4 regions of the Streptomyces sp. NPDC050422 genome follow, and region 1 is predicted to be linked to each of the others. Evidence: riboswitches for the same ligand, from Rfam matches in the RefSeq annotation. Region 1 holds a riboswitch; each other region holds the start of a gene.
What was found. Region 1 has a riboswitch for S-adenosylmethionine ahead of ACIBJG_RS08235 (aminotransferase class V-fold PLP-dependent enzyme). Riboswitches for the same ligand answer to the same signal wherever they lie in the genome.
Positions count from the first base shown of each region.

Region 1 (5,693 bases):
TGGTTCGTCCGGATCTTCTTCTTCGTCGGACCGGTTCTCGCGTTCATCGCCACCAAGCGGATCTGCCTCGGCCTTCAGCGCCGTGACAAGGAGAAGGTGCTGCACGGGCGCGAGTCCGGGCTCATCAAGCGCCTGCCGCACGGTGAGTTCGTCGAGGTCCACGAGCCGCTCGCACCCGCGCAGCTGCACACGCTCACCGCGCACGAGCAGTACAAGCCGGTCGAGATCGGCCCGACGGTCGACGAGAACGGTGTCAAGCGCAAGGTGTCCCTGGTGCACAAGCTGCGGGCCAAGCTCAGCAAGGGCTTCTACGGCGAGAACAACCAGATCGCCAAGCCCACCGCCGAGGAGTACAAGGAGATCACCAGCGGCCACGGCCACCACTGATCACCTGAACTGATCGCCACAGCAGGAGCCCCGTCCATCGCATGGACGGGGCTCTTCGCTGTCCCCGGGGCTCGATAGGGTGGTCCCGTTCCTTTTATCGGCTGTGGACCCAGGAGTGGACCATGAACGTTGTGACCCCGGTCGGCGGCGACAGCGTGGCGGCTCGTTCCTGGCCCGGCGTGCTGACCCCCCTGCTGCGCGGCCAGGACCTGACCGCGGACGACACCGCCTGGGCGATGGACCGCATCATGAGCGGCGAGGCGACCGATGTGCAGATCGCCGGCTTCGCGGTGGCGCTGCGCGCCAAGGGCGAGACCGTCACGGAGGTTTCCGGCCTGGTCCGCGCGATGTACGAGCACGCCACGACCATCCATGTGCCCGGCCGTACGGTCGACATCGTGGGCACCGGCGGCGACATGGCCAAGACGGTCAACATCTCCACCATGTCGGCGATCGTCGTGGCGGGGACGGGCGCCAAGGTCGTCAAGCACGGCAACCGCGCCTCGTCGTCGGCCAGCGGCTCCTCCGACGTCCTGGGCAAGCTCGGCGTCAATCTGGAGCTGCCTCCGCAGCGCGTCGTCGAGGTCGCCGAGGAAGCGGGCATCACCTTCTGCTTCGCCGTGAAGTTCCACCCCGCCCTGAGGTACGCGGCGAAGGCCCGGGCGGAGCTCGGCGCGCCGACCACCTTCAACATCCTCGGCCCGCTCACCAATCCGGCCAAGGTGCGGTCGCAGGCGATCGGCGTCGCGGACCTCCGGATGGCGCCCATCGTCGCGGGCGTCCTCGCCGAGCGCGGCAACTCGGCCCTGGTCTTCCGGGGTGACGACGGCCTGGACGAGCTGACCACCACCGCGACCTCCCGCGTCTGGATCGCCAGGGACGGCGCGGTGCGCGAGGAGGCCTTCGACCCGCGCGACGTCGGCCTGGACCTGGTCCCGGTGGACGCCCTGCGCGGCGCCGACGCCTCGTACAACGCCGATGTGGCCCGCCGGCTGCTCGCGGGGGAGACGGGGCCCGTACGGGACGCCGTCCTGCTCAACTCGGCGGCGGCTCTCGTCGCGCTGGACCCGGGGCAGGGCACGCTCGCCGAGCAGCTCACCGCGGGGATCACCAAGGCCGCCGAGTCCATCGACTCGGGCGCGGCGGGCCGGGCGCTGGAGAGATGGGTCGTGGCCAGCAACACCTGAGAGGGCGTCGGGTACGAGACGGGGCGCAGTCCAGATCATGGACTGCGCCTTGCGCGTTTTCGTACGTATGGCAAGATGCTGCGCAGGTCATGAGTGACAGCGACTACGGCCCCGGCCCGCTGTCCGGCAACCCTCCGTCCGTGGCGGGGTGCCCCGGGTGAAGACCAGGCCGCAGGCAGCGAGGTCTGCGGCAAGCGCGGACCCCTCGACATCGTGAGATGTCCACCCGTGGGGTCCTGGTCCTCAGGGAGCCTCTTGTGAGCACGCGAATGCGATAGGGCTTTCGGCCCTACTCCGCACACCTCTCTTTCTTCCTTCCGTGCTGCCGCGTATCCGCAGGCACGCGGAATTCGCCTGCCTGTTACGGGAGTTCGTCATGTCTGTCCTCACTGCTGCCGCCGACCAGTCGATTTGTGCCCCCCTGCCGGTTCTGGGCAAGGATGTGACGGTTCCGCTGGTCACCGGCGGTGAGGTCACCTACGCCGCGCTGGACTACGCCGCCAGCGCCCCGGCCCTGCAGCGGGTGTGGGACGACGTGGCCGCGTACGCGCCTTACTACGGCAGCGTCCACCGCGGTGCCGGCTACCTCTCGCAGCTCTCCACGGACCTCTTCGAGTCCAGCCGTGAGAGCGTCGCGGAGTTCCTCGGCTGCCGCGCCGAGGACCAGGTGGTCTTCACCCGGTCCACCACCGACTCGCTCAACCTGCTCGCCGCCGTCCTGCCCGCCGACTGTCAGGTGTTCGTCTTCGAGACCGAGCACCACGCCTCGCTGCTGCCCTGGCGCGACGCCCGGGTGACGTACCTGAACGCCCCGCGCACCCCGGCCCAGGCCGTCGAGACCCTGGAGCGGGCGCTGGCCGACCGCGACCCCTACGGCCCCGCGCTGGTCTGCGTCACCGGCGCCTCCAACGTCACCGGCGAACTGTGGCCGGTCAGGGAGCTCGCCGCCGCCGCGCACGCCCGCGGCGCCCGGATCGTGCTGGACGCCGCCCAGCTCGCCCCGCACCACCCCGTCGACATCGCCGAGCTGGACGTGGACTGGGTCGCCTTCTCCGGGCACAAGCTGTACGCGCCCTTCGGCTCCGGCGTCCTCGCCGGCCGCTCCGACTGGCTGACCGATGCCGAGCCGTACCTGGCCGGCGGCGGCGCGTCCCGCCAGGTCGCCCGGCGCGCCGACGGCGGGGTGGACGTCGAGTGGCACACCACCGCCGCCCGCCACGAGGCCGGCTCGCCCAACGTCATCGGCGTCTACTCCATCGCCTCCGCCTGCAAGGCGCTCACCGAGGCCGGCTTCGACAACCTCGTCACCCGGGAGCAGCGGCTCGTCACCGAGGTCCGCGCCGGACTCGCCGAGGTGCCCGCGGTCAAGGTGCTCTCGCTGTTCGGCGACGACGCCCCGCGGGTCGGCGTCATCTCGTTCGTGGTGGAGGGCTGGAACAGCTCGCACTTCGCCGCGGCGCTCTCGGCCGAGTACGGCATCGGGGTCCGCGACGGACTGTTCTGCGCCCACCCGCTCGTGCGCACCCTGCTCGGCACCGACCCGCAGGACGTCGGCGAGTGCGGCGCGCCGGAGGCCGAGCCGGGTCAGAAGTCCCTCAACGCGATCCGGGTCAGCTTCGGCGCCGGTACGCCGGACGAGCACGTCGAGCGCTTCCTGCGGGCGGTCAAGGAGCTCGTGAACGAGGGCGCCCAGTGGAAGTACCGCACCGAGGGCGGCCGTTGCGTCCCGGACCGTGGCGAGGCCACCCAGGTCTGAGGCCCCTCAGCACGTTCGGCCGGGTACGGACAGCCGTCCGTACCCGGCCGAACGTGCTGAAGCCCTAGGGCGTGTTTCGAAAGTCCCGCCTGCCGGGCGGCGTCTGGCACTTCCCCGAGCTCTCGGCTTCGCTCGAGGAGGGGAGACCCATTGCTCGCGGCGTTGCCGAAAAGTCCTAGCAGCTCCGCTACGAGGAGTTCCCGGCGCCTTGCGATCGCACGCACCAGACGCCGCCCGGCCCGTCCTCCGGGTGGACGGCGCTACTTTCGAAACACGCCCTAGGCGTCCAGGCCGATGGCGAAGGCCGCTTCCAGGTCGTGCTGGGAGTACGTACGGAACGCGACGTGTGTGTCGGTCCCCTCGACACCGGGGATCTTGCTGATCCGGCCGGGGATGACATCGGCGAGATCGTCGTGCTTGGACACCCGGACCATGGCGATCAGGTCGTAGGTACCGGTGACCGAGAAGACCTCGCTGACGCTGTCCAGCGCGGCGATGGCCTCGGCGATCTCGGGAATCCGGTCCACGCTGGTTTTGATGAGCACGATCGCGGTGATCACGGCTGGCTTTCTCCCTCGGTGGCCGTGGCTGGAGACTTCACTCTAGAGCCTTGCGTCGGGGTCTTGCCGGGCTCGGGCCCGAGGCAGGGCTCCGGGGTCACGCCGGTACCGCCCCCAGGCATAGAGGAACCCGGTGGCGAAGCCGACCACATGGGCGAGGTAGGCGACCCCGGGGCCGCTGCCCGCGCCCTCGGCCGCCAGCCACTGCAGGACGAACCAGAAGACCAGCACGATCCAGGCGGGGAAGCGCAGCGGCAGGAACAGCAGGAACGGGAACAGGCTGGTGACCCGGGCGCGGGGGAAGAGGTAGAGGAACGCTCCCAGGACCGCCGAGATCGCCCCCGACGCGCCGACCAGCGTCTGGTCGGACGTGGAGTGCGCGGCCGCGTAGGCGAGCAGGGCCAGATAACCGCAGCCGAGGTAGAAGAACGCGAACTCGGTGTGGCCCATGCGCTCCTCGGCCATCGCCCCGAACACGTACAGGAACAGCATGTTGCCGAGCAGATGCAGCCAGCTGCCGTGCACGAACAGTGCGGTGAGCGGGGTGAGCACGGCGTGCGCCGAGCCGTCCCACAGTTCGCTCGGGATCACCCCCCAGCGCTCGAAGTACCCGGCCTGGGCGGCGAGCAGGGCGTCCGCGGTGCCGAAGACCGGGTTGAACCCCGACAGCGGGCTGATCACGAAGACCACGCAGCACAGGGCGATGAGGGCGTACGTCACCGGCGGCCCGCCCGAGGTGGCCGCCCGCAGGAGTCTGCCGGCCGCAGCCCGCCGATCGATCATGAACAGAGCATGACGCAAGCGGAGGGAACGGGACAGACCGCCTCGCCGTGCCGGTGGGAAGCACCGAGGCCGTAGGGTTACCGGAGGACATCCGCAGTTCGACGGCGCACCGCGAGATCCTTGTCCGGCAGCTCACGGCTCGACGAAAGAGGACGCAACGATGACGACGGTTCCCCAGCCGACCGACGGGACCCGCTGGCGCTGCACGCTCTGCGGAAACCTGACGAGGTTCGACGTGACGCGGTCGTCCAAGGTCGTCGAGTACGTCCACCTCGACCTGGCCGGTGAGTCCAGCGTCGAAGAACGCGAGGTGGTCAGTGAGACCATCGAGTCGGTGCGCTGTCGTTGGTGCAACGCGGTGGACCAGATCGAACTAGTCGACAGGCCGGGTGCCGACTCCTGACGGGGCCGTGCGGACACAAAAATGAGGTGACGGATGGTGGAGCAGCCCGCTGGCGGCGCCACGCCGGCCGACGCGGCCGGCGACGCCGTGGAGGTGCTCGACCGCCCGCTGCCCGAAGATGTGCGGCGTCGGGTCGTCGCGCTGGTCTCGGACGCGTTCGGCGGTCTCACGGTCACCGAACTCCCGGCCCAGCTCCGACAGTACGCCCGCTTCACGCCGACCCGGCGTGCCAAGTTCGCGGGGAACGCGATGGCGGCCGCGCTGGAGGGCGACGCGCCTTTCCGCCTCCGCATCGGTGAACGGCTGAAGGAGTCCCAGCCGGAGCTGGCCGCCGCGCTGGTGGCGGGGTCCCCGCCCGCCGCCGCGGATCCCGTCGACGTGGCCGCCGCGGCCTACGTGCTGCGCCCGGCCGGCTGGGTCAAGCTGGTCGCCGCCGCCGGCGAGGAGGCCGAGCGGGCCGGTGCCGAGCGGGCCGACGAGGAGATCCGGCTCGAACTGGAACGGCTGCGCGAGGAACTCGCCCGGGCCCGTGCCCAGACGAAGAGCGAGACCGAACGGCTCCGCACCGAGCTGGACGCCGCCCGCAAGGAGGCCGACTCGCTCCAGCGCAAGCTGCG
Region 1 is NZ_JBITIE010000005.1:24,938-30,630, forward strand. It holds gene ACIBJG_RS08225 (cytochrome bc complex cytochrome b subunit) at 1-387, shown strand, start outside; gene trpD (anthranilate phosphoribosyltransferase) at 510-1,574, shown strand; SAM riboswitch class IV at 1,660-1,777, shown strand; gene ACIBJG_RS08235 (aminotransferase class V-fold PLP-dependent enzyme) at 1,951-3,330, shown strand; gene ACIBJG_RS08240 (Lrp/AsnC family transcriptional regulator) at 3,609-3,890, opposite strand; partial or broken gene ACIBJG_RS08245 (rhomboid family intramembrane serine protease) at 3,887-4,673, opposite strand; gene ACIBJG_RS08250 (hypothetical protein) at 4,834-5,076, shown strand; gene ACIBJG_RS08255 (NYN domain-containing protein) at 5,113-5,693, shown strand, end outside.

Region 2 (5,693 bases), on a different contig from region 1:
TCGTCCTGCGGGGTGAGCATCGAGAAGAAGGCCTTGTACTGACGGGTCAGCATGGCGTTCGAGGCGGGGTCGACCCCCATGAGCATGCCGACGACCCGCATGGGCAGCGGCTGCGCGAACACGGACTTGAGGTCGACGACCGCCCCGTCCTTGCCGCCCTCGGCCAGCGCGTCAAGCAGTTCCTCGGTGAACTTCTCGATGTCGGGGCGTATCGCCTCCAGCCGGCGGGGCGTGAGCGCCTGGGAGGTCTTGGTCCGCAGCCGCCGGTGCTCGTCGCCGTCGACGGTGAACATGGAGCGGCCGGCGTCGATCATCCCGATGAGCGGCCACTCGTGCGTCACCTCGCCCTTCTGCCACAGGCTCCAGGCGTTGAGGTCCTTCACGAGCCGTGAATCGAGCAGGAGTTGCCGCGCGTCGGCATGCCGCGTGAGGGCCCAGGCCGGTACGCCGAGCAGCTCGATCCGGGCCAGCGGACCGGCATCGCGCAGGCGCGTCGTCTCACCGTCCAGGTCCTGGACCATCGGGTCGATGACGACGGTCCCGCCGTTCTTGGCTGCTGCCTGGGCGGCGGCGTGGGGGCAGTTCACGAGAGGTCTCCTGTCGTACGAACGGGGGTGAACCGAACGGGGAGCGAGGTGGTGCCACGCAGAAACGCGGAGGGCCGTCGTTCGAGATCGTCGACGGGGACGGCGAGCTGGAGATCGGGCAGCCGGTCGAGCAGGACCTCGATGCCGGTACGGGCGATGATCTCGGCGATCTCCTGGGCCGGGAACGGGCACCGGTACTCGCCGTGACTGAAAGCGAGATGGGCGCCGTTGCCGCCCTGCGCGGGCGCTCCGGTGCCGGACAGGCCCTGTCGGATCAGCGGGTCGGTGTTGGCGGCGCCGAGCCCGAGCAGCAGCATGTCCCCGGCCTTGATCCGCTGCCCGCCGAGCTGGGTGTCCCGGACGGCCCAGCGGCCGGCGAGGATCTGGGTGGGCGTGTCCTCCCACAGCACCTCGTTCATGGCCTCGCCGATGCTCCGCCGGCCTCGGGCCATGGAGTCGGCGAACGCGTCCTCGGTGAGCATCAGCCGCAGGGAGTTGCTGACCCAGTCTGCGGTGGTGAGGTGCCCGGCGGCCGTGATGGCCATCAGGTCGAGCATGTACTCCTCGTCGGTGAACGCCTCGGGGAAGGCGAGCATGCGGGAGGTCACGTCGTCCCCCGGCACGGCCCGCTTCGCGGCCACCAGCCGGGCCATGTGTTCCCCGAACCGCAGATGGGCGCTCTGCGCGTCGGGGCCGCCGTCGGCGAGGTCCTTCAACACCTGGGCGATGTCGGCGCCTTCGTCGTCGGGGAACCCGACCAGACGGGCGAGGACGAGTACGGGGAGGGGCTCGCAGAAGTCGGCGACGAGATCGGCCGTGCCACGGCTGCACACGTCGTCGATCAGCCGGTCCGCCAACTGCTCGCAGTGGCTGCGGATTTCGAACGGGTCAGCACCTTCGAGGGCCGGTCCGACCATGCGCGCGTGCCGTCGGTGTTCCTCCCCCGCGCTGAAGTAGATGGAGGGCAGGGGTCGCCCCACCATCGGCAGCAGGGGCCAGTCGTCGGGGATATGGGGCCACTGGTTCCACAGTCCGACGTCGCGCGGGAACAGCTCGCCGTCGCTGGTGACTTGGTGGAGCTCCCGGTACCCGATGACCAGCCAGGCGGGGAAGCCGCCCGGCAGCTCCACGGGGACGACGGGCCCGTGATCACGCCGCATGGCGCGGTACACGGCCTGCGGTTCGGTCTGGAACCCGGGCCCACCGAGCGGCACGGCACCGGCGTGAGCCGGACAGTCGGGGGGCGGAGAAGGAGAGGGCGGCGCGGGCTCTGTGGAAGAAGGGCGCGTCATGAGTCCTGACTCCTGTGGCGACAGCTGAACGCGTCAAGATCATGCGATCAACGCATGTTCACTATAAGGATTTTGTGTGACCTCGGAACGGTCAACAGCGATCAATCCCACGCCATGAACGGAACAACAGGACGACATCTCAGCACAATTACTGAGCATCGCGATGTACCGCACGAGCTCACCGAGCGGCCGCGACGGGACGGACTACGCCAGAGAGGCACGCCCCCCGGCACAGGCGCCCTCGCACAGCTCGCCGCCCTCCAGCCCGACGTTGACCAGCCCGGCAGCACCCCCGGCCCTGGCACCGGCTCCCCCACCGTCGCCGTCGCCGTGCACGAGCTTCAACGCATGCCAGCGCGCCAGCCAGTACACCCGCCCGCGGTGGCCGGCGAGGGTCTCCCGCAACGCTCCGGGAGCGTGCGTCCACACTGCGGGGAGGCCGCCCGCGTAGTCGAAGGCGGCCCGCAGTTCGACCCACCCGTCGTCGCGGACGTCCCCGGAGGTGAGCAGGATCTCGACGGCCTGCCCCGGCTCCTGGCGGCACTTCTTGGCGTGGATCCAATGCACGCGGTGACCCGCGGCGTAACGGGAGCAGTCGTCGCTCCGCACGGAGTCGTTCTGGGTGAGATGACGCAGCATGGTGAGGTTCGCCTTCCGGGGTGTGGACCCCGGATGCCCTGCACCGCGGTCCGCTGTTCCCCGTACCCTTCGCACGGGGCAGGTCGTCACCCGGAGCACCCGCAGCGGAGCGGGGTGCCGTCCAGCAAGCCGGGGCTGTGCACTGGAACTCATGACCCGAACAAGACTCTAACTCACGCACACCGCACGACCCGACGGGCGGTCAGGGGCGAGTGGCGCCCACGCACGGACACCGCCCGCCCCCCCCCGAACCGTCCCGAGGCGTATCCACTCACCCGGTGACGAGACCCGGGTCGCTCCTGCCGGCCCGGCCGGTCTCGACGTGTCCGGCGTAGCGCCGCAGGAACGTGGCGTCCACGTCGGAGACGACGGTGACGTCGTACCAACTCCTGCTTCCCCGCAGGTCAAGCACGTGTTTCACGGTCGCACCCGCACGGACCGCGAAGGTCTGCACCCCTCCCCCGTACCCGGCGGCGCTGCGTACGGTCAGACGCACGTTCGCGGACCCGGCGTTGACGAAGGTGAGCTCCAACCCACCGCCTGCGGCGACATGACGTGCCGTCACCTCGGGGCCCGCCGCCACCTTCCCGCCGGCCCTGAAGGTACGCAGGAAGCCGTTGGGCCCATGGACGGTGAGGTCGGTCACTCCCTTGGAATAGGCGGTGTTCCAGCTGTCCGCGAGGGACTTGCCGGCCTCGGTGGTGTAGGTCCAGGGCCCGTCGGTGCGGTTCGCGGAGCTCACCAGGAACTGCGCCCCCGCGGCGGCGCCACCGCTGAAGGTGAGGCGGTACTTGCCGGTGGCCGGATCGGCGGCCCCGTCGACGAAGGGTGCGTAGCGCAGCGGCCGGGTGGGCCGGTCCCCCTTCTCCTGCTTGGGCACGCTGCCGGTCGCGGGCGGTACGGGAACGTAGTCGGGGTGCCGGAGGCGGTCCGGCGGCTCGTAGGCGTCGGTCGACGGCAGCGAGATGTCCGAGGCGTCCGTACGACCGAAGTCGAACGCGGAGGTCAGATCGCCGCAGACGGCGCGCCGCCAGGGCGAGATGTTGGGCTCGTGCACGCCGAAGCGCTGCTCCATGAAGCGGATGACGGAGGTGTGGTCGAAGACCTCGGAGCAGGCGAACCCGCCGGTGCTCCACGGTGAGACGACCAGCATGGGCACCCGCTGACCGAGCCCGTAGGGCCCGGCGGTGTACCGGATGTCGCCGGGAAAGTAGTCGGCGGAGGTGTCGACGGTGGACAGCCCCTGCGCGGGTCCCGACGGCACGAAGGGCGGCACGACGTGATCGAAGAAGCCGTCGTTCTCGTCGTAGGTGATGAAGAGGGCGGTCCGGCCCCAGACCTCGGGGTCGGCGGTCAGCGCGTCCAGGACCTGCGAGATGTACCAGGCGCCGTAGTTGGCCGGCCAGTTGGGATGCTCGCTGTATGCCTCCGGAGAGACGATCCACGAGACCTTCGGCAGCGTCCCGGCCCGGACGTCGGCCTTCAGGTCGTCGAGGAGACCGCCGCCGTTCTTGATGTCGGTTCCGGTGCGGGCCTTGTCGTAGAGCGGATCGCCGGGCGCGGCGTCGCGGTAGCTGTTGAAGTAGAGCAGCGAGTTGTCACCGTACGTACCCCGGTAGGCATCACTGATCCACCCCCAGGACCCGGCGGCGTCGAGCCCGTCGCCGATGTCCTGGTAGACCTTCCACGACACTCCGGCCTGCTCCAGCCGCTCGGGGTAGGTGGTCCACCCGTACCCCGCCTCGTCGTTGCCGAGCACGGGACCGCCACCGGAACCGTCGTTGCCCGTGTGTCCGCTCCACAGGTAGTAGCGGTTCGGGTCGGTGTTCCCGATGAACGAGCAGTGGTAGGCGTCGCAGACGGTGAACGCGTCGGCGAGGGCGTAGTGGAACGGGATGTCCTCGCGGGTGAGGTGAGCCATCGTCGTCGCGGTCTTGGCCGGCACCCACTGGTCGTACGCACCCTTGTTGAACGCCCGGTGCCCGCCGGCCCAGTCATGGTTCAGGTCCTGGAGGAACTGCATGCCGAGCTCGTCGGCGGGCGGCCGGAACGGCAGCACCTCCTTGCCGAGGAGGTCCTTCTGATGCCAGACGGGCTTCCCGCTGGGCAGCGTGACCGGACGCGGATCACCGAAGCCGCGGACGCCGTTCATGGTGCCGAAGTAGTGGTCGAAGGAACGGTTCTCCTGCATGAGGACGACGATGTGCTCGACGTCCTGGAGGCTGCCCGTGCGGCCCCGCGCGGGGAGGGAGGCGGCGCGGGCGATGCTGCTCGACAACGCGGTGTAGGCGGCCGTGCCTCCGGCGAGTTGCAGGAGGCGGCGACGGTCGAGTTCTGCCATGGGTGGGGGCCTCTGCGGGGTGAGGGGGCGTGGGGGCGAAAGCGACTGGAGTGTTCCAGAAGCGGGCGGCCCTACGGAAGACCCGTGCGGTGTGCACGCGGTGGCGGTCGGCGGAACATCCGGCGACGGAACAGGCCACGACACACTGCCCGCGCGACCACGAACGCGCCATCCCCCGGTCCGCCCCCATCGCCCCTACGCCTTCACCCCCACGCCTCCGAAGGCGTCCACATCGGCCGCCACCGTCGCACTGTCGGCATCGGGATGCCATGCGCTGAGGCGTACGAACCCGGGCTCGATCATGCGCAGGCCGTCGAAGAGCGTCTCGATCTCCTGGGGCTCACGGACGTAGTACGGCACGGCACCGCTCTCGATGTACGCCTTCTCCGCGGCGATCATGCCCTCGCTGGTCCGCGTGCCGTCGTACACGACGAGGAGACTCCCGGACGGCAGCCCGTCCATGAGAGCGCCCACCACCTCGCGCGCACGGGCGAAGTCGTCGGCATGGCCGAGTATCCCGAGCAGCATGAGCGCGACGGGCCGCTCGAAGTCGAGGGTCTTCGCCGCCTCGGCCAGGATGGCGTCCGGCCGGTAGAGGTCGGCGTCGATGTAGTCGGTGACACCCTCCGGCGCACTGGTGAGCAGGGCCCGCGCATGAGTGAGCACCAATGGGTCGTTGTCGACGTACACGATGCGCGCGTCCGGAGCGATGGTCTGGGCCACCTGGTGGGTGTTGTCGGCGGTGGGCAGCCCGGTCCCGATGTCGAGGAACTGCCTGATGCCGTGTTCCTGGACCAGATGGCTCACGGACCTGCGCAGGAACTGCCGGCCCGC
Region 2 is NZ_JBITIE010000013.1:22,001-27,693, reverse strand. It holds gene ACIBJG_RS21455 (cytochrome P450) at 1-587, opposite strand, end outside; gene ACIBJG_RS21450 (cytochrome P450) at 584-1,879, opposite strand; gene ACIBJG_RS21445 (hypothetical protein) at 2,084-2,518, opposite strand; SAM riboswitch class IV at 2,566-2,675, opposite strand; gene ACIBJG_RS21440 (phosphocholine-specific phospholipase C) at 2,790-4,859, opposite strand; gene ACIBJG_RS21435 (SAM-dependent methyltransferase) at 5,055-5,693, opposite strand, start outside.
Region 2: it holds a riboswitch for S-adenosylmethionine, as region 1 does, so the genes downstream of both, ACIBJG_RS21445 (hypothetical protein) here and ACIBJG_RS08235 (aminotransferase class V-fold PLP-dependent enzyme) in region 1, are expected to answer to the same signal.

Region 3 (5,693 bases), on a different contig from region 1:
GCCGCCCCTCCCGTTGCCCCGCCGTCCTCCGTCGCTCCGGCGCCCGGTCCCGTACGCATCCCCACCACACCGGCCACGCCTGCGCCCTCTCCACCGCCCCCTCCGCCGCCTGCCCCTCCCCGGCCGGCGACGGCTGCCGCTCCCCGGCGACCGGGGGACGCTCCGGACGGACCCGCCCCCGGCCCCGATGCCTGGGCACCCGGGCAAGAACCCAGCGCGCCCGCCCGTCCGGGCCCGTCGGCCGGAGTGCCCGTGGTGTGCCCCAACTGCCGCGCCGAGAACGCGCCGGGGCGCACACTCTGCGTCCGTTGCGCCCTGCTCCTCGATCCGGGGCCGCCTCCCGGCGTCCGGCCTCCGTGGTGGCGGCGGATCCTGCGCAGGGGGCCGGGGAAGGTCCACGCCGCCGGCACGCGGCCACGGCGGGGACGACGCCGGCCGCGGTTCACCCTGCCGATCGTGGTCGTTCTGCTGCTGGTCGGGATCTGGTTCGCACTCCCGCACCTCTCCGGCCTGCTCGGCTTCGCCAAGGAGGAGACGGGGGCCCCGGAGGCGGTCGTACCGTCGGCCTCCCTGAGCTCCAGCGCGGCTTCGGGACATCCGGCTGCTGCGGCCTTCGACGGGTTCAACAACCGGTACTGGGCCCCGCGGGAGAGCGGCGACGGCGTGGGAGAGTACCTGGAGTGCGCGTTCCAGCAGCCGGTCAGGCTGCTGAAGATGGTGGTGTTCTCCGGCACCTCGGCGCGGAAGGACGAGTTCCTCACGCAGGCCAGGCCGGCGCGGATCACGGTCGTCCTCACCTCGAAGGACGGCGAGGAGACGAAGCGGTCGATCAGGCTGGCGGACCAGGCGGGCCAGCAGACCTTCGACGTGCGCGGATCGGAAACGGTCGGTGTGCGGCTCACGGTGGAGTCCGCGTACGGCGCCGACAAGGGGCGCAGGGTGGCTGTGGCGGAGGTCGAGTTCTTCGGCCACGAGTCCTGACGCCCGGGTGATACGGCCCCGACTGCCGTAGCCCTGCGGTCAGGGACGGGGCGCGTCGGTCCGGTCTGCCGAACGCCGGACGAGGTGACACAGCCGCAGGAGCAGCTCGTCGTCGCCGAAACCACCTGCCTTGATCAGGACGGGGAGCGAGGGCGGTACGAGCGGGGTCCCGCGGGCGACGCCGGGCTCGGGTTCGTCGAGCAGGTCCATGCGGTCGACGCCGAGTGCCTGAAGCACGGTCGTGGCCGTCTCGCCGCCGGTCACGACGAGCGCGTCGACCAGGCGCTCCTCGGCCAGTTCCCGTACGACCGCGGCCAGGGAACGGGCGAACGCGCGGGCGGTTCGTGGCGACCGGCGCTCGTCGGGTGTCTGCAGAGTGAGAACGGGGGACGTCAGGGAGCGCAGTGCTTTCACCGTCGGAGCGGGATCATCCCCGACGGTGACTCCCTGCACGTCGGCCTGTGCCCGGAGCACGGCCAGTTGCCGTCGGGTCGACGGGTTGGCACTGCCGACGACGACGAGGGGGCGGCGAGCCGGTGCGGGTGCGGCGGCAACCGCCCCGTCACCGGGTGCGCACCGTCGTGCCAGGGCGGCCGCCAGTCCCGGGGAGCCGACCCACAGCACGTCGTCGAGGTGCGGGACCGCCGCCACGACGCGGTCGAGGTCGTCGTCCGTCGCGGCCGAGCAGACGATCAGCGCGCGTCGGCCGATCAGCACGGGCAGTTCGGCCGCCCGTCCGGGCCCGATCGGAACGGCGTCCGGGAACACCGCCGTGAGGTCCGAGCACCGCACCGGATGCACAGGGTCGCGGGCGAAGCCGCTCTCATGGACCGGCACGCCCCACACGTACTGGACCGCTTGCCGCGTCACCCTGCCCTCCGCGGGGAAGGCGGGGGCGATGACGACGGCTCGTCGCCGCGAACCCGCCCACGCTGCCCGGACCTCGGCCGCGACATGGCCGCGCAGGGTCGAGTCCACCGTCTTGAACAGGAGCGTGGAGCCGGCGAACAGGCGGGCTGCCCGCCCGGCACGCGTCGCGGCGGCTGCCTCGTCAAGCAGCCGGGTTCCCAGGTCGACCGCTGTCACACCCGGGGCCTGCGGGAGTGCTGTCGCCGGGGCGGACAGGAGGACCCGCGCCTCGTGACCGGTCCGGCGGAACGGTGCGGCACCGTCCCCGGCGCTGGTGAGATCGTCCGCGAGGATGCCGATGCTCTGCCGGGCGTCCCGGCCGGACCTCATGCCGCACCTCTGCGTCGACCACTCATGGATGCATAGTCGATGACATCGAGGACACGGGGCAATCGATTCGGCAGATGAGCTCGGCGTCGGTCCTCAGCAGGCCGGACCACCGGAAGCGCCGGAGACGAGTGGTGCCGGCCCGCCCGCGGTGGTCGCGCCGCGCCGGGCGGAACCGGCCGATGCCCGCAGTGCGCGCCGCACAAGGCGGACCGCGCTTGCGGCCGCGGTGCGGGCACGGCAGGGTTCCCGGTGTGGCTACCTTGCTGATCGTGCATCACACGCCCTCGCCGAACTGCCAGGCACTGTTCGAAGCCGTCGTCTCCGGTGCGACGACGGACGAGATCGAGGGCGTACGGGTCGTACGCCGCGCCGCGCTCGCCGCGACGGCGTCCGACGTGCTCGCCGCCGACGGCGTTCTGCTCGGGACCCCGGCGAACCTCGGCTACATGTCGGGCGCCCTCAAGCACTTCTTCGACCAGGTCTACTACCCGTGTCTGGACGCGACGCAGGGCCGCCCCTTCGGGTACTACGTGCACGGCGGCAACGACGTGACCGGGGCGGCTCGGGCCATCGAGTCCATCACGAAGGGCCTCGGATGGCGCCGCGCGGCCGACGCCGTGACCGTCACGGGAGAACCCGCCAAGTCCGACATCGACGCGTGCTGGGAGCTCGGGGCGACCCTCGCAGCCGGTCTGACCGACTGAACCGGTGGCCCCGAACCGGGGCACATCCGGTCCGGGACGACCACCACGGTTGCCAGGAACCCTCCGCAGAAGGGGACTTGCACGGGTTCCGGCCGGACGGAACAGATCGCGCGGCCGCGTTGTTGTGACTCAGGGCACGGCGAGCACGACCATGATCCACGGGGCATTGCGCGGCGCGGCCGTCGCGCGTAGCGTTCGCGGCAGGTCATGAGCGTCAGCGTCAAGCCCTGGCTTGCTGACCGGCAACCCTCCCGCGCGGCGGGGTGCTCCAGGTGACGACCAGGCGGAGCCCGTCCGGGTTCCGCAAGCGCGAGGCCCCAGGGCCCGCCGAGCCGGAAGAGCGGAGGCGAGGGCCATGCCAACGGTGTCCTGCCCGCTCGTCAAGGTGCTCGCCCCCCGGCGCCGCGTCCACCTCTACTCCCGGCCGCACATCGACCTCCAGCGCGTGGCCGGCGCGCTCTGTTGTTCCTGACCCGTACCCGCGACGCCGCACCTCCCGACGAGGCCCGGCGATCATCCACGGTCGTTCAGGAAGGCACCCTCCCGTGTCCGCATCGTCCTCCCCGCACCCTCCCCTTCCCACCCCTCTCCACCTGGCCGTCGCGCTCAACGGCGCGGGCTGGCACCCCGCCGCCTGGCGCGAGCCGGTGGCCCGGCCCGAGGAACTGCTCACCGCCGCGTACTGGACCGACATCGTGACCGAGGCCGAACGCGGCCTGCTCGACTTCGTGACGATCGAGGACGCGCTCGGGCTCCAGTCCTCGCAGTTCGCCGAGCCCGACGACCGCACCGACCAGGAGCGCGGGCGGCTCGACGCGGTGCTCATCGCCGCCCGCGTCGCCCCGCTGACCCGGCACATCGGGCTCGTCCCCACCGTGGTCGCCACCCACACCGAGCCGTTCCACATCTCCAAGGCCATCGCCACCCTCGACTACGTGAGCACCGGGCGGGCGGGGCTGCGCGTCCAGGTGTCGGCCCGGCAGCACGAAGCCGCCCACTTCGGCCGCCGTACGTTCCCGCGCTTCGGCGTCGACGAACTGGACACCCCGGCCGTACGCGAGCTGACCGGCGAACTCTTCGGGGAAGCCGCCGACTACGTCGAGGCGGTGCGCCGCCTGTGGGACAGCTGGGAGGACGGCGCGGAGATCCGGGACGCGGCCACGGGACGCTTCATCGACCGCGACAAGCTGCACTACATCGACTTCGAGGGCCGGCACTTCAGCGTCAAGGGCCCCTCGATCACACCCCGGCCTCCGCAGGGCCAGCCCGTCGTCAGCGCCCTGGCGCACCGGAGCCTGCCCTTCCGGCTGGTGGCCCGCTCCACGGACATCGGATACGTCACCCCGCACGACACCGGTCACGCCGTAGCCATCGTCGAGGAGATCCGCACCGAACAGGCGGCAGCGGGACGGGCGGCGGACCCCCTGCACCTCTTCGGGGACCTCGTGGTCTTCCTCGACGACGACCCCGCGGCCGCGGCGGCCCGCCGCGACCGTCTCGACGGCCTCGCGGGACACCCGTACTCCAGCGACGCGAAGGTGTTCACCGGCACACCCGCGCAACTGGCGGACCTGCTCCAGGAATGGCAGTCGGCAGGGCTCTCCGGCTTCCGGCTGCGCCCCGCCGTGATCGGCCACGACCTCCCGGCGATCACCCGCGACCTGGTGCCGGAACTGCAGCGCCGAGGCGCCTTCCGGACCGCCTACGAGGCCGACACCCTGCGCGGGCTGCTCGGACTCGCCCGCCCCGCCAACCGCTTCGCCACCGTCTGAGCCGGAGGGACCACCGACATGAGCACCAGCAACGGCGCCGGCCACAGCACCGGCAAGCCGCTCAAGCAGATCCATCTCGCCGCCCACTTCCCGGGCGTCAACAACACCACCGTGTGGAGCGATCCCGCGGCGGGCAGCCACGTCGAGTTCAGCTCGTTCGCGCACTTCGCCCGCACCGCCGAGCGCGCCAAGTTCGACTTCCTGTTCCTCGCCGAGGGGCTGCGCCTGCGCGAACAGGGCGGTGAGATATACGACTTGGACGTGGTCGGGCGCCCCGACACTTTCACCGTGCTGTCCGCCCTCGCCGCCGTCACCGAACACCTCGGCCTCACCGGCACGATCAACTCCACGTTCAACGAGCCCTATGAGGTGGCCCGCCAGTTCGCCAGCCTCGATCACCTCTCGGGTGGGCGCGCGGCGTGGAACGTCGTCACCTCGTGGGACGCCTTCACGGGCGAGAACTTCCGCCGGGGCGGATTCCTGCCGCAGGAGGAGCGGTACTCCCGGGCCAAGGAGTTCCTCGCCACGGCCAACGAGCTGTTCGATTCATGGCGCGGCGACGAGATCGTCGCCGATCAGGGGTCGGGGACCTTCCTCCGGGACGTGCGGGCCGGATCCTTCGTGCACAAGGGGCAGCACTTCGACATCGAGGGGCAGTTCAACGTCCCGCGCAGCCCGCAGGGCCGCCCGGTGATCTTCCAGGCCGGCGACTCCGACGAAGGACGGGAGTTCGCGGCGGAGGGCGCCGACGCGATCTTCAGCCGCTACAGCACCCTCAAGGAGGGGCAGGCGTTCTACACGGACGTCAAGGGCCGCCTCGCCCGCCACGGCCGCACCCCTGACCAGCTGCTGATCCTCCCCGCGGCGACCTTCGTCCTGGGCGACACCGACGCCGAGGCGCAGGAACTGTCCCGCGAGGTCCGGCGGCAGCAGGTCAGCGGTGCCACCGCGATCAAGCACCTCGAGTTCGTCTGGAACCGCGACCTCTCCTCGTACG
Region 3 is NZ_JBITIE010000011.1:54,644-60,336, reverse strand. It holds gene ACIBJG_RS18655 (NADase-type glycan-binding domain-containing protein) at 457-981, shown strand; gene ACIBJG_RS18650 (four-carbon acid sugar kinase family protein) at 1,021-2,220, opposite strand; gene ACIBJG_RS18645 (flavodoxin family protein) at 2,472-2,924, shown strand; SAM riboswitch class IV at 3,128-3,240, shown strand; gene ACIBJG_RS18640 (putative leader peptide) at 3,280-3,396, shown strand; gene ACIBJG_RS18635 (LLM class flavin-dependent oxidoreductase) at 3,470-4,696, shown strand; gene ACIBJG_RS18630 (NtaA/DmoA family FMN-dependent monooxygenase) at 4,715-5,693, shown strand, end outside.
Region 3: it holds a riboswitch for S-adenosylmethionine, as region 1 does, so the genes downstream of both, ACIBJG_RS18640 (putative leader peptide) here and ACIBJG_RS08235 (aminotransferase class V-fold PLP-dependent enzyme) in region 1, are expected to answer to the same signal.

Region 4 (5,693 bases), on a different contig from region 1:
GGGACTCCTCGACCGTGATGACGCCTTCCTTGCCGACCTTGTCCATGGCCTCGGCGATGAGCTCGCCGATCTGGGTGTCGGCGGCGGAGATGGAGGCCGTCGAAGCGATCTGCTCCTTGGTCTCCACGTCCTTGGCCTGCTCCAGGAGGGCGGCGGAGACGGCCTCGACGGCCTTCTCGATGCCCCGCTTGAGAGCCATCGGGTTCGCACCCGCGGCCACGTTGCGAAGGCCTTCGCGGACGAGCGCCTGAGCCAGAACGGTGGCGGTGGTCGTACCGTCGCCGGCGACGTCGTCCGTCTTCTTGGCGACCTCCTTGACCAGCTCCGCACCGATCTTCTCGTACGGGTCCTCCAGCTCGATCTCCTTGGCGATGGAAACACCATCGTTGGTGATCGTGGGGGCGCCCCACTTCTTCTCAAGGACGACGTTGCGGCCCTTGGGGCCGAGGGTGACCTTGACGGCGTCGGCGAGCTGGTTCATGCCGCGCTCAAGACCGCGCCGGGCCTCCTCGTCGAAGGCGATGATCTTGGCCATATGAAGTGGTCCTCCCGGACAGGGGTGGATTTCTCCGGACCGAGAGGCGCCCGCGACGGACGGCCTGCCTGTCTGCCGGTTCCTTGCCCCGGAGACCTGCGGGCCTCACCGGCCCGGTCCAAGTTTCTGTCACTCTCACCCAGAGAGTGCTAACCAATAATTAGCACTCGACCCCGTCGAGTGCAAGCGCCGAAGGCTCCTTGAGGGGAGGTGGTCGGGCGACCGGTGGGCGCAAGCGTCCTCCTCGGAGCGTGGACAGCGGCGAGGGGTGCGCGGAAGTGGCCCGGGACGCGCGGAGGGCCCGTACCTCAGGGGTACGGGCCCTCCGTGCGTGAGTAGTGTCGTTGGCCGACTGTGTCGCGGCCGACGGGCTCAGCCGACGGCGAGCTTGACCATGTCCGCCTGGGGCCCCTTCTGGCCCTGCGAGATCTCGAATTCAACTCGCTGACCCTCTTCGAGGGTGCGGTACCCGTCCATCTGGATCGCGCTGTAGTGGACGAAAACATCCGCACCACCGTCGACCGCGATGAAGCCGTACCCCTTCTCCGCGTTGAACCACTTGACGGTGCCCTGAGCCATGCCTAACTCCCCTATTACTGGCCCTTGCACGGGACCGCACTTCGCGGACCCGGGTCAGAACTCACCCTCCGACAGGAGAGGGTGCGTGCGCCGGAACGCGTCGACCGCGGCCGAATGTATCTGCCCAACTGCCCTCTGCAACAGGTCAATCGGACGAGAATTCTGGGCAGCACCGATCGCCCGAATGTGAGGGATTCATGAGATTCCAGGGCAAGTCAGGCCAGGCAAAGGCGACTTATGGCGCAAGGAGCTCACGTACTTTGGCTGCATCTTGTCGTGGCCAGGCGCATTCTCATATGCGGGGGGCACGGGCAGCGAAGGGGGCTTCCCTCACTGTACCGCGCTCAACCATGCAGAATTGCCCCCTCCGCTTCTCTCGCGGAGGGGGCAATCGTGGTCACGCTGTGAAGTCGGCCCGGCGGCCTCGAAGGGCCCGGGCCGCGGCTCAGCAGCCGCCGGCGACGGCCGGGATGATCGAGATACCGGCGCCGTCCGGGGTGGCCGCGTCCAGGCCGCCCTCGAAGCGCACATCGTCGTCGTTGACGTACACGTTCACGAAGCGGCGCAGCTTGCCCTGGTCGTCCAGTACGCGGGCGGCGATGCCCGGGTGGTCCTTCTCCAGGGACTGGATGACCTGGGAGAGGGTCGTGCCCTCGGCCGGGACCTCGGCCTGGCCGCCCGTGTAGGTGCGGAGGATGGTGGGGATACGGACCTTGACGCTCATGGTGGGTGCCCTTCCTGAAGTCTCGGGTGAGTGGTCAGCTGGTGCCGAGGCCGGCTTCGCGGAAGGCGTCCAGGCTCGGGCGGATCGTCGCGGTCGCCTGCGAGGTGGCGGCCACCGCGTCCAGCGTCTTGAGGCCGTCTCCGGTGTTCAGGACGACGGTGGTGAGCGCCGGGTCCAGCAGGCCGGCGTCGATCAGCTTCTTCGTCACGCCGACCGTCACCCCGCCCGCGGTCTCGGCGAAGATGCCCTCGGTGCGCGCCAGCAACTTGATCGCGTCGACGACCTGCTCGTCGTTGACGTCCTCGACGGCGCCACCGGTGCGGCGGGCGATGTCCAGGACGTACGGGCCGTCGGCCGGGTTGCCGATCGCCAGGGACTTGGCGATCGTGTTCGGCTTCTGCGGGCGGACCACGTCGTGACCGGCCTTGAAGGCGGCGGAGACCGGGGAGCAGCCCTCGGCCTGGGCACCGAAGATCTTGTACGGCTTGTCCTCGACCAGGCCGAGCTTGATCAGCTCCTGGAGGCCCTTGTCGATCTTCGTGAGCTGCGAGCCGGACGCGATCGGGATGACGATCTGGTCGGGCAGCTGCCAGCCGAGCTGCTCGCAGATCTCGTACGCGAGGGTCTTGGAGCCTTCGCCGTAGTACGGACGCAGGTTGACGTTGACGAAGCCCCAGCCCTCGCCGAGCGGGTCGCCGATGAGCTCGGAGCAGAAGCGGTTGACGTCGTCGTAGTTGCCCTCGATACCGACCAGCTCACCGCCGTACACCGCGGCCATGACGACCTTGCCCTGCTCCAGGTCGTGCGGGATGAACACGCAGGAGCGCAGGCCGGCCCGGGCGGCGGCTGCGCCGACGGCGCCGGCGAGGTTGCCGGTGGAGGAGCAGGACAGGGTGGTGAATCCGAAGGCGCGGGCGGCCTCGACGGCGATCGCGACGACGCGGTCCTTGAAGGAGTGCGTCGGGTTGCCGGAGTCGTCCTTGACGTACAGGCCGCCGGTGACGCCCAGCTCGCGGGCGAGGTTGTCGGCCTTGACCAGCTTGGTGAAGCCGGGGTTGATGTTGGGCTTGTCCGCGACATCGGAGGGGACCGGCAGCAGCGGCGCGTAGCGCCAGATGTTGTTGGGTCCGGCCTCGATGCGCTTCTTCAGCTCGTCCGGGGAGCCGCTCGGCAGGTCGTACGCCACTTCGAGCGGCCCGAAACAGGACGCGCAGGCGAAAAGGGGGCCGAGTGCGAACCGTTCTCCGCATTCGCGACAGGAAAGCGCCGCGGCGGGACCGAGGTCCACGGAAGCTTCGGTGTGTGCTGCAACAGTCTCAACAGCCATGATGGCGAGGTCCTTTCCTCATCTTCCTCGCGACGCATTTCGTCACGAGACGGAATTGGCACCTTCCCCACCTGACCTCGCGGTCGGCGGGAGGGTTGCCGGGACTTCAACGGGCCGTTCCCTCAGTCCCTCTGGATGAGCGCTGTGGCACTGGACCATGGATCCAGGCGTTTATCGGCGGACGGACCCCGGCATGCGACGGTCATCTGCGTTGTTCAAGACTGTAACCGAAGCACCGGACTGTTGAGATAGTCGTCCGTACCGCGAGATGGATCACATACAGGGAGTATCGACCGTGCTGGAAGAGGTCGAACGCTGGCTGACCAGGCGTTCCTGGTCAGCCGCCGACCGTCCGCTGGACCGTCTGCTCGACGCCGGGAACGGCGCGAGCGTGAGTGTGGTGCTGCCCGCGCTGAACGAGGCGGCGACGGTCGGGGACATCGTCACGACGATCCGGCGCGAGCTCATGGAGAAGGTCCGGCTGGTCGACGAGCTCGTGGTGATCGATTCCGGCTCCACGGACGCCACCACCGAGGTCGCCCGCCGGGCGGGCGCCCGGGTGGTCCACCGGGACGCGATCCTGCCCCGCATCCCGGCCGTCCCCGGCAAGGGCGAGGTCCTCTGGCGGTCACTCCTGGTGACCGGCGGCGACATCGTCTGCTTCATCGACGCGGACCTGAAGGACTTCTCGGCGGAGTTCGTCTCCGGCATCGTCGGTCCGCTGCTGACCGATCCCTCGGTGCAGTTCGTCAAGGCGATGTACGACCGCCCGTTCGGCGACACCACGGGGCAGGGCGGCCGGGTCACCGAAATGGTGGCACGCCCGCTGCTCAATCTGCACTGGCCCCAGCTGGCCGGTTTCGTCCAGCCGCTGGGCGGCGAGTACGCCGTGCGCCGCTCACTGCTGGAGCGGCTGCCGTTCCCCGTCGGTTACGGAGTGGAGCTGGGTCTGCTCGTCGACGCCCTGCACACGGTCGGCCTGGACGCGCTCGCCCAGGTCGACGTCGGGGTCAGGAAGCACCGCCACCAGGACGGCCAGGCGCTCGGCCGGATGGCGGCCGCGATCTACCGGACCGCCCAACTCCGCCTGTCCCGCGGGCATCTGGTGCGCCCGTCGCTGACCCAGTTCGAGCGCGGCGAGCACGGATTCGTCCCGCACACCTACCCGGTGGACACCGAGGAGCGGCCGCCGATGCGCGAGATCGAGGAGTACGTTTCACGCCGAGCGGCGTGACACCGTCCGGCTTCGCACGTTTGGGCGGTTGGTGATCGGGCTAGATTCCGCCCATGGTCTCCGAGCACGCCCCTCAGCCCGCTGCCCAGGTTCTCGTCGCGTCCAACCGCGGCCCCGTCTCGTACGCGCTGCGCGAGGACGGCTCCCTCGACTCCCGGCGCGGCGGGGGCGGACTCGTCTCCGGCCTGAGCGCCGTGGACGACAAGATGTGGGTCTGCGCCGCCCTCGGGGACGGTGACCGCGAGGCAGTGCGTCGCGGGGTCGGCGAGCCGGGCGTCCGGATGCTCGACATCGACGCGGACGTGCACGCCGACGCGTACAACGGCATCGCGAACTCGGTGCTCTGGTTCGTCCACCACCTGCTCTACCAGACCCCCGTCGAGCCCGTCTTCGACGCGGAGTTCCGCCGTCAGTGGGCCGCCTTCGAGACGTACAACCGGGCCTTCGCCGAGGCGCTCGCCGAGGAGGCGGGCGAGGGCGCGGCGGTCCTCGTGCAGGACTACCACCTGGCCCTGGTGCCCGGCATGCTCCGCGAGCTCCGCCCCGACCTCAGGATCGGCCACTTCTCGCACACGCCGTGGGCGCCCGTCGACTACTTCCGGCTGCTGCCCGACGACATCGCCGAACAGCTGCTGCGCGGCATCCTCGGCGCCGACCGGGCGGCGTTCCTGACCCGCCGCTGGGCCGATGCGTTCATCGGCTGCTGCACGGAGATCCTCGGTGGCACGGGGCATACCCGGATCGGGGTGCACGGTCTCGGTGCCGACGCGGACTTCCTGCGCCGCCGCGCGCACGAGGCGGACGTGGACGAGCGGATGGCGGCGCTGCGGGAACAGGTGGGCCCCGGCCGGAAGACGATCGTGCGGGTGGACCGTACGGAACTGTCCAAGAACATCGTCCGCGGGATGCTCGCCTACCGCGCCCTGCTCGACGGGCGGCCCGAGTGGCGCGGGCGCGTCGTCCACATCGCGTTCGCCTACCCCTCGCGACAGGACCTGGCGGTCTACCGCGAGTACACGGCCGAGGTGCAGCGCGTCGCCGACGGGATCAACGCGGAGTACGGGACGGCGGACTGGACCCCGGTCGTCCTCCACGTCAAGGACGACTTCGCCCGCTCGCTGGGGGCGTACCGGCTGGCGGACGTCGCCCTCGTCAACCCGATCCGGGACGGGATGAACCTGGTCGCCAAGGAGGTCCCGGTCGTCTCCGACCACGGCTGCGCGCTGGTGCTGTCGCGGGAGGCCGGGGCGTACGAGGAGCTGGGCGCCGACGCGATCACGGTGAACCCGTACGA
Region 4 is NZ_JBITIE010000014.1:55,622-61,314, forward strand. It holds gene groL (chaperonin GroEL) at 1-535, opposite strand, end outside; gene ACIBJG_RS22705 (cold-shock protein) at 908-1,114, opposite strand; gene ACIBJG_RS22710 (MoaD/ThiS family protein) at 1,560-1,838, opposite strand; gene thrC (threonine synthase) at 1,873-3,165, opposite strand; SAM riboswitch class I at 3,181-3,307, opposite strand; gene ACIBJG_RS22720 (glucosyl-3-phosphoglycerate synthase) at 3,461-4,399, shown strand; gene ACIBJG_RS22725 (trehalose-6-phosphate synthase) at 4,453-5,693, shown strand, end outside.
Region 4: it holds a riboswitch for S-adenosylmethionine, as region 1 does, so the genes downstream of both, thrC (threonine synthase) here and ACIBJG_RS08235 (aminotransferase class V-fold PLP-dependent enzyme) in region 1, are expected to answer to the same signal.